Regions from separate parts of the Rhizobium sp. BK538 genome, predicted to be linked through region 3. Evidence: riboswitches for the same ligand, from Rfam matches in the RefSeq annotation. Region 3 holds a riboswitch; each other region holds the start of a gene.

Region 1 (3,273 bases), on a different contig from region 3:
GGCTCTGCGGACTTCCGCTGTTCAAGGCCGTTGCGAAATTCGAAAGCGGTACAGGCTGGCCGAGCTTCACGGCCCCGGCAGCCGACAATCACCTGCGGCGCGTTCGTGATACCCGCTACCGCATGCTCAGAACGGAAATTGTTTGCGCGCGTTGCAACGCGCATCAGGGGCACGTCTTTCCCGACGGCCCGCCTCCGACAGGCGAGCGCTTCTGCATAAACTCAGGGTCGCTCGAATTCACCCCGAAAGGGCAGCCGCTTCCTGACAAGCTTGGTCGCGGTGGCCCGGAAGGAGCGCCAGCACGATAGATGCTCGCCGCCGGAGCGCAATCGTCGCCGTCGAGACGGCGATTGCTCCGGCCCACAGGCAGTTTTAACCGATCATCAACGCTGATGGGCGACTTCCCCGCGATTTGTCGCAAATGGGGTGCGGCCCAGTCTGTAGATGATTGCGCAATGCACAGGTCCGTCTATTTTGGCCGCATCATCTCGGCGCTTGTGGCAACACTTCGCGCACAACCGGGGCAGGGGATCATGAAAGCGGCCTTCCATACGACCTTGGGGATCGTAGTCCTTCTACCAGCAGCGGCCTTGGGTCAGTCAGGCGGTTGGCAACCCAATGGCAGTGGTATGAGCACCTGGCATGTGTCGCCATCGGAAGGCACCTGCAACGTCAGTCAGGCGCAGAACCGGGCCCGCCGCGCTGGCATCTACCGCACCGACCTTGTCTATCGCGACGAGAACGTTCTGACGCTGAGAGGACTGACCGAATGGGGCGATCGCCGGGAGATCACCTTTGCCAACATCCGAGGATGTCCTGAGGTCGGATTTCAAGATATGCAGCAGAGCCAACCCGGACGAGCGCCCACCAATCGATGACTTGACGTCGCACGGCTCGCCGGCGTAACTGAGCGCGACGGTTCCCCAAGGACGACTCTAAGGGGATTAATAGGGAACATGGTGAGGACGACCCAAGAGGGACCAAAACCGTGGCTGCCCCCGCAACTGTAGGCGGATTGTCGCTCATCCGAGGTCGTTTAGGACCATGTCACTGCGAACCAATCGCGGGAAGGCAGATGAAGGCATATATCCGTGAGCCAGGAGACCTGCCGTCAATCACGATCCAATCACCCGGGCGGGGATGCCCGGAAAGGAACAGCCATGATTGACCTGAGCCTTCGCCGATATAGAGCACACATCCGTCTCGATTGGGTTTTCCGTCGCTAGCGTTAGCCCGGCGTGCCGTCATTCCTAGCGGTTGCGCCGGCAATGAACGCTGGCCCCTTTCCTCCTAATCGAGATTGCCTATGCGTAAATTTCTTGCAGCCATTGCGCTTGCCTTCGGCTTTGCTGGCTTGGCGGCGCCAAGTCTTGCCGCCACCCAGTATCCATTGACCATCAACAATTGCGGCCGCGAGGTCGTCTTCAATAAGGCGCCGGCCAACATCGTATCGGTCGGTCAGGGCATGACCGAAGTTCTTTTCTCGCTCGGGCTGGCGGACAGGATTGCCGGAACGGCAGTCTGGGTCGGCCCGGTTTTGCCGCAATATGCCGAAGTCAACGCGAGGATCAAACGGCTTGCCGACAACGATCCGAGCTTTGAATCCGTCGTCGGTCAGGAACCGGATCTGGTCGCCGCCGAGTTTGAGTGGCACGTCGGTCAGCAAGGGTCCGTCGGCAAGCGGGAGCAATTCGCCGAACTCGGCATCAATACCTACATCGCGCCGGCGGATTGCGTCGCCAAGGTCAATGCCGACAGCGGCGACGGCGTTCGCAAGGAACTGTTCACGATGGACCTGATCTATCGGGAGATCGCTGAGTTGGCCGAAATCTTCGACATCACGGAGCGCGGCGATGCGCTCATCGCCGAGCTGCAGCAACGCGAAGCGCGGGCCGTCGCATCGGTTGCCGGTGCCGCTGCAAAGAACCTCCCGGTCGTCTTCTGGTTCTCCAGCAAGGAAATCAACGGCGATGCATTCATCGCCGGAAAGAACAGCGCCCCGGCCTATGTCCTGAAGATGCTCGGTGCGAAGAATGTGGTCGCGACAGACGAGGAGTGGCCGCTCGTCGGCTGGGAGACGATTGCAGAGGCCAATCCGGCTGTGATCGTCGTAGCGACGATGGACCGGCGCCGCTATGCGGCGGATGACCCCACGGTAAAGCTCAACTTTCTGGCAAAGGACCCGGTCACGAGCCAACTCGATGCCGTCAGGAATAAGCGCTTCGTCATGATGGATGCCCAATCGATGAACCCGACGATCCGGACGATCGACGGGATCGAGATACTGGCGAAGGGCATCAATTCCTTCGGTCTGGCGCAGTGAGCGGCGCCATTTTCAGGCAGTCGGTATGGTGGGCGCATGGTGCGCTCGCCATTGCTGCATTCTCCCTGCTCGCTCTGATGATCGGTCTCGCCGTTTCGATCGGGGAGATATCGATCCCGCTGGCGACGACCGCGAAAGCGGTGTCGAACCGCCTCCTCGGTACGACTTTCGAGCTTAGCCGCATCCATCAAGGCATCATCTGGGACTATAGATTGAGCCGAGCGTTGGTGGCCGCAAGTGCCGGGGCGTCGCTCGCGCTCAGCGGCGCGGTTCTGCAGGCGTTGCTGCGAAACCCGTTGGCCGAACCCTACGTGCTCGGCGTTTCCGCAGGAGCCTCGACCGGCGCGGTTGGCGTGATGCTGCTCGGCTTCGGCTATGGTGTTCTCAGTCTGTCCAGCGGCGCCTTTATCGGCGCCGTGATCGCATTCCTGCTCGTTGCCTTTCTTGCGGCAGGCGCCGGAGGCACTAGCGAACGCATCATTCTTTGCGGCGTCGCCGGATCGCAGCTCTTCAATGCGGCCACCTCCTATATCGTCACGACCTCGGCAAATGCCGAGCAGGCGAGGGGCGTCATGTTCTGGTTGCTTGGCTCGCTGAGCGGTATCCGCTGGCCTGACGTCTATCTGGCCGTGCCGGTGACGGTGCTCGGCTTCGTCGTTTCGCTGTTCCATGTGCGGGCGCTGGATGCCTTCGTCTTCGGAACGGACGCGGCGGCATCGTTGGGTATTGCGGTCAGGCGTGTGCAGGTGGTGCTTCTTGGAACAACGGCGCTGATGACGGCAACCGTGGTCAGCATGGTTGGCGCAATCGGTTTTGTCGGACTGGTCATCCCGCACGCCGCGAGGTTCCTTGTCGGGCCCACGCATGATCGCCTGCTTCCCGCGACTGTGCTCGGCGGCGCGATCTTCATGGTCGGCGCCGATATCATCTCGCGGATCATCATCCCGCAA
Region 2 (3,273 bases), on a different contig from region 3:
GGTCCTTGAGAGTTTCGGGAAGTTGCGCCAGGCGAAGCGCCAGAGGATGACAAGCGCGCCAGCGGAAAGGGCAATGCCGACAACCATCGCAACGGCAGTCCAGGGGCGGTCGCGCACCATGACAGGAAGCAGTTCCATGATCTGGCGCCCGAAAAGAACGTCGGATGGATAAAGGGGGTCCGTGAGGTAATGCTGCTTCTGGTTGGAGACAATGGCGGGAACGAAGACCAGCGGGAGAACGATCAATGCCGAAATGAATTGTCTTCCCAAGGCGGCATCGAGCGACAGCATCAGGACAGTCAACATTACAACGGTCGTCATTCCGGGACGCGCCGGCGATATCAGGAATTCGCGCACGTCGGCCAGCCCATCGCGGGCAATTATCTCGACGGCGGCCGTAGCAAAGAGAGCAAGCAGGGCGCAAAGAGCGACGCCGAGCGCTGTGCGTATAGCAGGCGACCGGACGCTTCCTCCGAAATCGGTGGAAAGCGACGCAAAGCGCGCTGCCACTGCAGACCTCATTACCAACGCGATCAACCGGAAAACTCCAACGTCATAAAAGCTTCACCGAACTGTCACATCCTCGTCATGAACGCTAGATGAACCGTTAGGTTTCCCGCATTTGTGATTAGTGGATAAGGCGCCGGTCGCCCAAGAGACACGTCCTGTGGTGCAAGCTGGCCTGGTGCATTTGCTTGTGCTGAGTGGCGGGCCGTCGTAGGTCTGACGGAGTCGATGTCAGGAGGATTCAGATTGCGCAGTTCCGTCGAGATCTACAACATCAGGACAGGCGAGGCGCGCGTCGTCTGGCAAACCACGCAACTCGTGGAGGCGCCGAACTTTTCACCCGACGGTAGCTATCTTCTGCTGAACGGTGACGGTCTTCTGTACCGTCTGGCGCTTGACGGTTCGGGCAAGGTCGAAAAGGTCGATACCGGCTTTGCCACGGCCTGTAACAATGATCATGGCATTTCGCCTGATGGCCGTCAGATCGTCATTTCCGATAAGACTGAGTTCGGTAAGTCGACGATTTATGTGCTACCCGCCGAAGGCGGCACGCCGCGTCTGGTGACGCAAAATCAGCCGTCCTACTGGCATGGCTGGTCGCCCGACGGGAAACAACTGGCCTATTGCGGCATCCGCAACGACGTATTCGATATCTACACGATCTCCGTGGACGGCGGCGAAGAAAAGCGGTTGACGCACGGCGAGGTGCGCAATGACGGGCCGGATTATTCAGCCGACGGCCAGTGGATCTACTTCAATTCCAGCCGCACCGGCCTCATGCAGATCTGGCGCATTCACCCGGATGGGACCGGCCTCGAGCAGATCACCAGCGACAATTGTGGGAATTGGTTTGCTCATCCGTCGCCAAACAACGATAAGGTCCTGATCCTTTCCTACGATCCCGACGTCTTCGACCACCCGCGCGATCTCAATGTACGGCTGCGGCTGATGGACATGGATGGGGGCAAGCTGACAACACTCTTCGATCTCTTCGGCGGGCAGGGAACGATCAACGTGCCGAACTGGTCGCCGTCGGGCGATGAGTTCGCCTATGTGCGTTACTACCCAGTCTCTGTGTGAGGGATTGCATCGCGTGATTTTTGCCGGCATAGACCCTTCCGTCGGGTGCCCGTCTTAGGCGGGAGAATCGGGAATTCGGTGTGAGACCGAAACGTGCCCAACGCTGTAAGGCTGACGACTGCCGCAACACGCCACTGGTCCAGTACCGGGAAGGCGCGGCAGTCGGATGACGCCAAGTCAGAAGACCGGCCCGACATCATAGACTGACCCGCGTGGACGGCGGGCGGTTGTGTTGTTGGGGATTGACGATGCGACCAGACCATTCAGGCTCCCTGTCGGGAGCTGCAGCCTTTTCGACCGAGGACCGCGACGCCGTCTACAGGGCGATTTCGACGCGCCGTGACGTGCGTTCGGAGTTTCGCCCGGATCCCATACCCGACGACGTCGTCAGCAGGCTTTTGACGGCTGCGCACCACGCCCCGTCTGTTGGATTCATGCAGCCCTGGAACTTCGTCCTGGTGCGCGATCAGCAGATGAAGGAGGCTGTTTGGCAGGCGTTCGATCGCGCTAATCGCGAGGCCGGCGAGATGTTTCAGGGGGAGCGACAGCAGCTCTACCGGTCGCTGAAGCTGGAGGGCATCCGAGCCGCACCGCTCAGCATTTGCGTCACCTGTGATCCCGATCGCTGCGGTGATGTCGTTCTCGGACGGACCCACAACCGGCGAATGGACTCCTACTCCACAGTCTGCGCCGTGCAGAATTTGTGGCTGGCAGCGCGTGCCGAAGGCGTCGGGGTCGGCTGGGTGAGCATCTTTCACGAGTCCGATATCAAGGGGATTCTCGGCGTTCCGGAGCGGGTGGAGATCGTTGCCTGGCTGTGCCTAGGTTACGTCGATCAGCTCTATGACCAACCGGAACTGGCGGTCAAAGGATGGCGCCAGCGCCTGCCGCTGGAGGAGCTTGTGTTTATGGATCGTTGGGGCAAGTCTGCAGACTAGGCAGCGACTATTGCTGCGGCTGGGGACCTGGCTTTGCCGGGTTCTTGAGGTCGATCGTGCCTTGGTCGCCCGCCAGGAACTGCGGACCGATCTGACGGACCTTGTTTGCCGGGTCGTAAGGCCTGTCCGGCACCTGTGGCAGCGGAACCGCGGGTGCTGCGGTCGGGCTCTTGGTCTCGGGCTTCTTGGTTTCGATCGTGGTGATCGACCCCTGCGGCGGTTCGCTGATCGTTTGGCTTTTTCGCATCCGCTCGTAGTAGGCGTTTAGATCGCAGCTGCAGGACGATCTTTCGCCGGGCTTGCGGTTCTTGTAGGCGAAGGCATTCGGCATGGCGCTGTAGGGCGCGCCTGTCGCCGCGGAGATCATCTGCGATGTCTCCGTGCTGGAGACGTCATGATAGAAGAGCTCGGTGTCGATGCCGGGACACATCTTCGAGCAGGTGTCGGCATCGCGGGCAAAGTCCTGGGATGTTGCGTTCGAGCTCAACGGAAAAAAGCCGCCGTCACAGCTTCGCACGCAGACGGTGTTCAGATGAGAGAGCGGCGACATGCCCGGGAGACCATAGCGGCGCCGGCTGGGATCACGACCCAACGGAATGAACGTGTCGCTTCGCAGCGCCTGATCTTCGATACTCGGTGGCTGCGCATACCCTTCGGCGCTGTCGGCGGGCCATTGTTCCTCGTTGCAGCCATTGTCATCGAGTGCGGCAAGAAGTTCGTTCCTCGTGCGGACATCCTCGCTCTGACC
Region 3 (3,273 bases):
TCGCGTGGGCGAAATAGGGTGCGGAATAGGCAAATAGCTTGCCGAGCAACGCCCCCATGAACAGCGACGCGAAGAAGAGGCCGCCTCTGAAACCCGAGCCGATCGAGATCGCGGAGGCGAAGGCTTTGAGGAGAAGCAACCCAATGAGGACCGGAATAGCGACATCGCGCCCGAGATTGAGGTGCAGCGCTCCGTGTCCCGCTGACAGGACCTGCGGCGTGATAAGGGCCAGCAGACCGACGACGATGCCGCCAAGGGCGGGGCGCAGCGGCGTTGCGATGGAACTCCGGCGCGCCAGTTCCTCGATCGAGGCGACGCCCTGCATGATGAGAATGCCAACGCCCGCGCAGACGGCACCGAGTAGCAGAGCCGGGACATAGTCCGCCGGCATGACCGAGCCGAATTCGCCAACATCGATCAGGAAATCGCTGCCGGCCAGCAGCCGCGCAAACTGGGTCGCGACCAGTGCGGAAACGACAACGGGCGTCAGCGAGACGATGGTGTATGTGCCAATGATGAGCTCGAAGGCATAGAAGGCGCCGGTCAGCGGCGCATTGAAGGCCGCGGCAATCGCACCGGCCGCGCCGCATCCGACGAGAACGCGCAGGTCCGACCGGCGAAGCTGCAACTTTAGGCCAAGCTTCGAGGCCAGACCGGCCGCCAACTGTGTGTAGCCGGCTTCCAGGCCCACCGAAGCGCCGAATCCGTTCGAAATAAGGTTCTGGACGGCCACCAGAATGCTGTCGGTGAGCGATAGCCGACCGCCATGCAGAGCGTTTGCCTCGATCGGGTCCACCATCGGCTTCTTACGGGTCTTGGCGAGGATGAACAGCAAAAGACCGAGCAGGATGCCGCCGCAAACCGGTGCCGTCAGTAGCAGGAACTTGTTATCGATCTGCGAGGAGCTCAGCCTCTCGACGTCGCTGATTCCGAAGATCAGCCTGTGCATTGCACGGGAGGCCAGGCTCATGCCTGTCACAGCCAGCCCGGAGATCACCCCGACGATCGCGCCGGCGATAACCATCCCCATTTCGCTCCGCCGCAGCAGAGCGCGCATCCGCCCGATATCGAGGAGGGTGTGAAACGGGCCGAAGCGGCGGATATCGACTTTCAGGAGCATGGCAGAGAAACTAGGCGGGCGCTGGTGCGGTCAAGTGCGGTGAGGGGAAGGGCAATCAGTGGCGCGACCCGCTTGCGATGCAATTGCGGCAAAAGACCGGCGCTGGCAACAATTATTTGTGACGTAAGCCACTGATAAAAGACGATAAATATGGTAGAGAAGGTCGTCTTGACCGCGGCCCGAGGCATGCAATGTCGTTGTCGTGAGTGATGGCTCACGATTGACTTCGCCAGTAGCCTTGCCTAACGATGACTTCATAACGGATGGTTCCGGACCGGTTGAATCGGTACGGATGAAAAGGGAATGTGAAGCGGTGGACCCAATCCGGGCACCGTCATCATAGCCGACCCCGCGACTGTAGAGCGGTCAGGGTTTTCCGTCCGGCGTTGGTTCCCCGTGGTTGACGGTCTGCAATAGTGCAGGCGGGCGGCGCGGAAGCGGCGACGGAAAAGTCACTGGCAGTGCATCATGATCAACCGGGGCTGGACGCCTCTTACGTCTACGAATCGTCCGCCTTTTCATGAAATGCAGCCGGGAAGGCGAGGAAGATCCGCTAGCACGATCTGGGCGACCGGTTTCCGGTCTGCCCCGATCGCGGCTAAAATCCGCGAGCCAGGAGACCTGCCAATCGTGCCGGGCGAACAGCCCATTCCTGGGTGATGCCCGCTGCCAGCACGGAGGTTGTCATGGCTGAAAGAGAGATTTTCCGGCTGCGTTTTGCAGCCGCTCCGGCTTCTCGCGGAAGACTTCCGCAGATCGGACAGTACTTTCCATGAGCCCGATATCATCCGGCGCGACCTTCGTCTTGGGCGGTGCGCGCTCTGGAAAATCACGTTTTGCCGAGCAGTTGGTCGTTTCGACCGGTCTGGAGCGCCATTATGTGGCAACGGGCCGGGCTTGGGACGACGAGATGCGCGTCCGGATCGACAAGCACAAAGCCGATCGTGGCCATCTGTGGCATACCCAGGAAGAACCGCTCGATCTTGTCGGATGCCTGCGGGCGATCGACGGCGAGGGGCGGGCGATCCTTGTCGATTGCCTGACGCTTTGGGTCACCAATCTGATGATGGAGCAGCGCGACATTGGGGCAGAGTTCGCCTCGCTTGCCGCGTACGTGCCTACGGCGCGTGCGCGCCTCGTCATCGTTTCCAATGAGGTCGGTCTGGGCATCGTTCCGGAAAACCGCATGGCGCGGGAATTCCGGGATCATGCCGGCCGCTTGCATCAAATGATCGCGGCTGAAGCCGCGGATGTGTATTTTATCGCGGCAGGTCTGCCGCTGAAGATGAAGGGTTGAATTTCATGAACCAGCAGAAAATCCCGGCGACCGTGATCACCGGCTTTCTCGGCGCCGGCAAGACGACGATGATCCGCAATCTGCTTTCCAATACAAACGGCAAGAAGATCGCGCTGATTATCAACGAGTTCGGCGATCTCGGCGTCGACGGCGAGGTGCTCAGGGGCTGCGGCGCCGAAAACTGCACCGAGGACGATATCATCGAGCTCACCAATGGCTGCATCTGCTGCACGGTTGCCGACGACTTCATTCCGACGATGACGAAGCTTTTGGAACGCGAACAGCGCCCCGACCACATCGTCATCGAAACCTCCGGCCTCGCGCTGCCCCAGCCGCTCGTTGCCGCCTTCAACTGGCCCGACATCCGCACGCAGGTCACCGTCGATGGCGTGGTCACCGTCGTCGATAGCGCCGCCGTTGCCGCCGGGCGCTTTGCCGACGATCACGATGCCGTCGAGGCCCGCCGCGTGGAGGACGAGTCGCTCGACCACGAAAGCCCGATCGAGGAGCTTTTCGAGGATCAACTGACCTGCGCCGATCTGATCGTGCTCAACAAGACCGATCTTCTCGATGCGGCAGGCCTCGGTCGCGTGCGCGACGAGGTCGCTTCCCGTGTTGCCCGCAAGCCTGTCATGATCGAGGCACGCAATGGCGAGGTTCCGGCGAGCGTGCTGCTCGGGCTCGGCGTCGGTACCGAAGACGATGTAGTCAACCGCAAGTCCCATCATGAACTCGAGCACCAGGACGGCGTAACGCACGACCACGACGAGTTCGACAGCTTTGTCGTGGAACTCGGCCCCGTTGCCGATCCTGCCGCCTTCGTGGGCGCGTTGAAGTCGATCATCGGCCAGCATGA

What was found. Region 3 has a riboswitch for cobalamin ahead of cobU (bifunctional adenosylcobinamide kinase/adenosylcobinamide-phosphate guanylyltransferase). Riboswitches for the same ligand answer to the same signal wherever they lie in the genome.
Region 1: linked by a shared signal. The riboswitch ahead of FHX09_RS23755 (ABC transporter substrate-binding protein) and the one ahead of cobU (bifunctional adenosylcobinamide kinase/adenosylcobinamide-phosphate guanylyltransferase) in region 3 are both predicted to bind cobalamin.
Region 2: linked by a shared signal. The riboswitch ahead of bluB (5,6-dimethylbenzimidazole synthase) and the one ahead of cobU (bifunctional adenosylcobinamide kinase/adenosylcobinamide-phosphate guanylyltransferase) in region 3 are both predicted to bind cobalamin.

What each region holds. Positions count from the first base shown of each region.
Region 1 is NZ_JACIFT010000022.1:73,316-76,588, reverse strand. It holds gene msrB (peptide-methionine (R)-S-oxide reductase MsrB) at 1-308, shown strand, start outside; gene FHX09_RS23760 (hypothetical protein) at 534-878, shown strand; cobalamin riboswitch at 900-1,128, shown strand; gene FHX09_RS23755 (ABC transporter substrate-binding protein) at 1,307-2,323, shown strand; gene FHX09_RS23750 (iron ABC transporter permease) at 2,320-3,273, shown strand, end outside.
Region 2 is NZ_JACIFT010000035.1:10,468-13,740, reverse strand. It holds gene FHX09_RS27840 (LTA synthase family protein) at 1-537, opposite strand, end outside; gene FHX09_RS27835 (PD40 domain-containing protein) at 754-1,587, shown strand; cobalamin riboswitch at 1,614-1,796, shown strand; gene bluB (5,6-dimethylbenzimidazole synthase) at 1,836-2,525, shown strand; gene FHX09_RS27825 (DUF2865 domain-containing protein) at 2,533-3,273, opposite strand, start outside.
Region 3 is NZ_JACIFT010000013.1:120,954-124,226, forward strand. It holds gene FHX09_RS17625 (chloride channel protein) at 1-1,120, opposite strand, end outside; cobalamin riboswitch at 1,368-1,764, shown strand; gene cobU (bifunctional adenosylcobinamide kinase/adenosylcobinamide-phosphate guanylyltransferase) at 1,893-2,417, shown strand; gene cobW (cobalamin biosynthesis protein CobW) at 2,423-3,273, shown strand, end outside.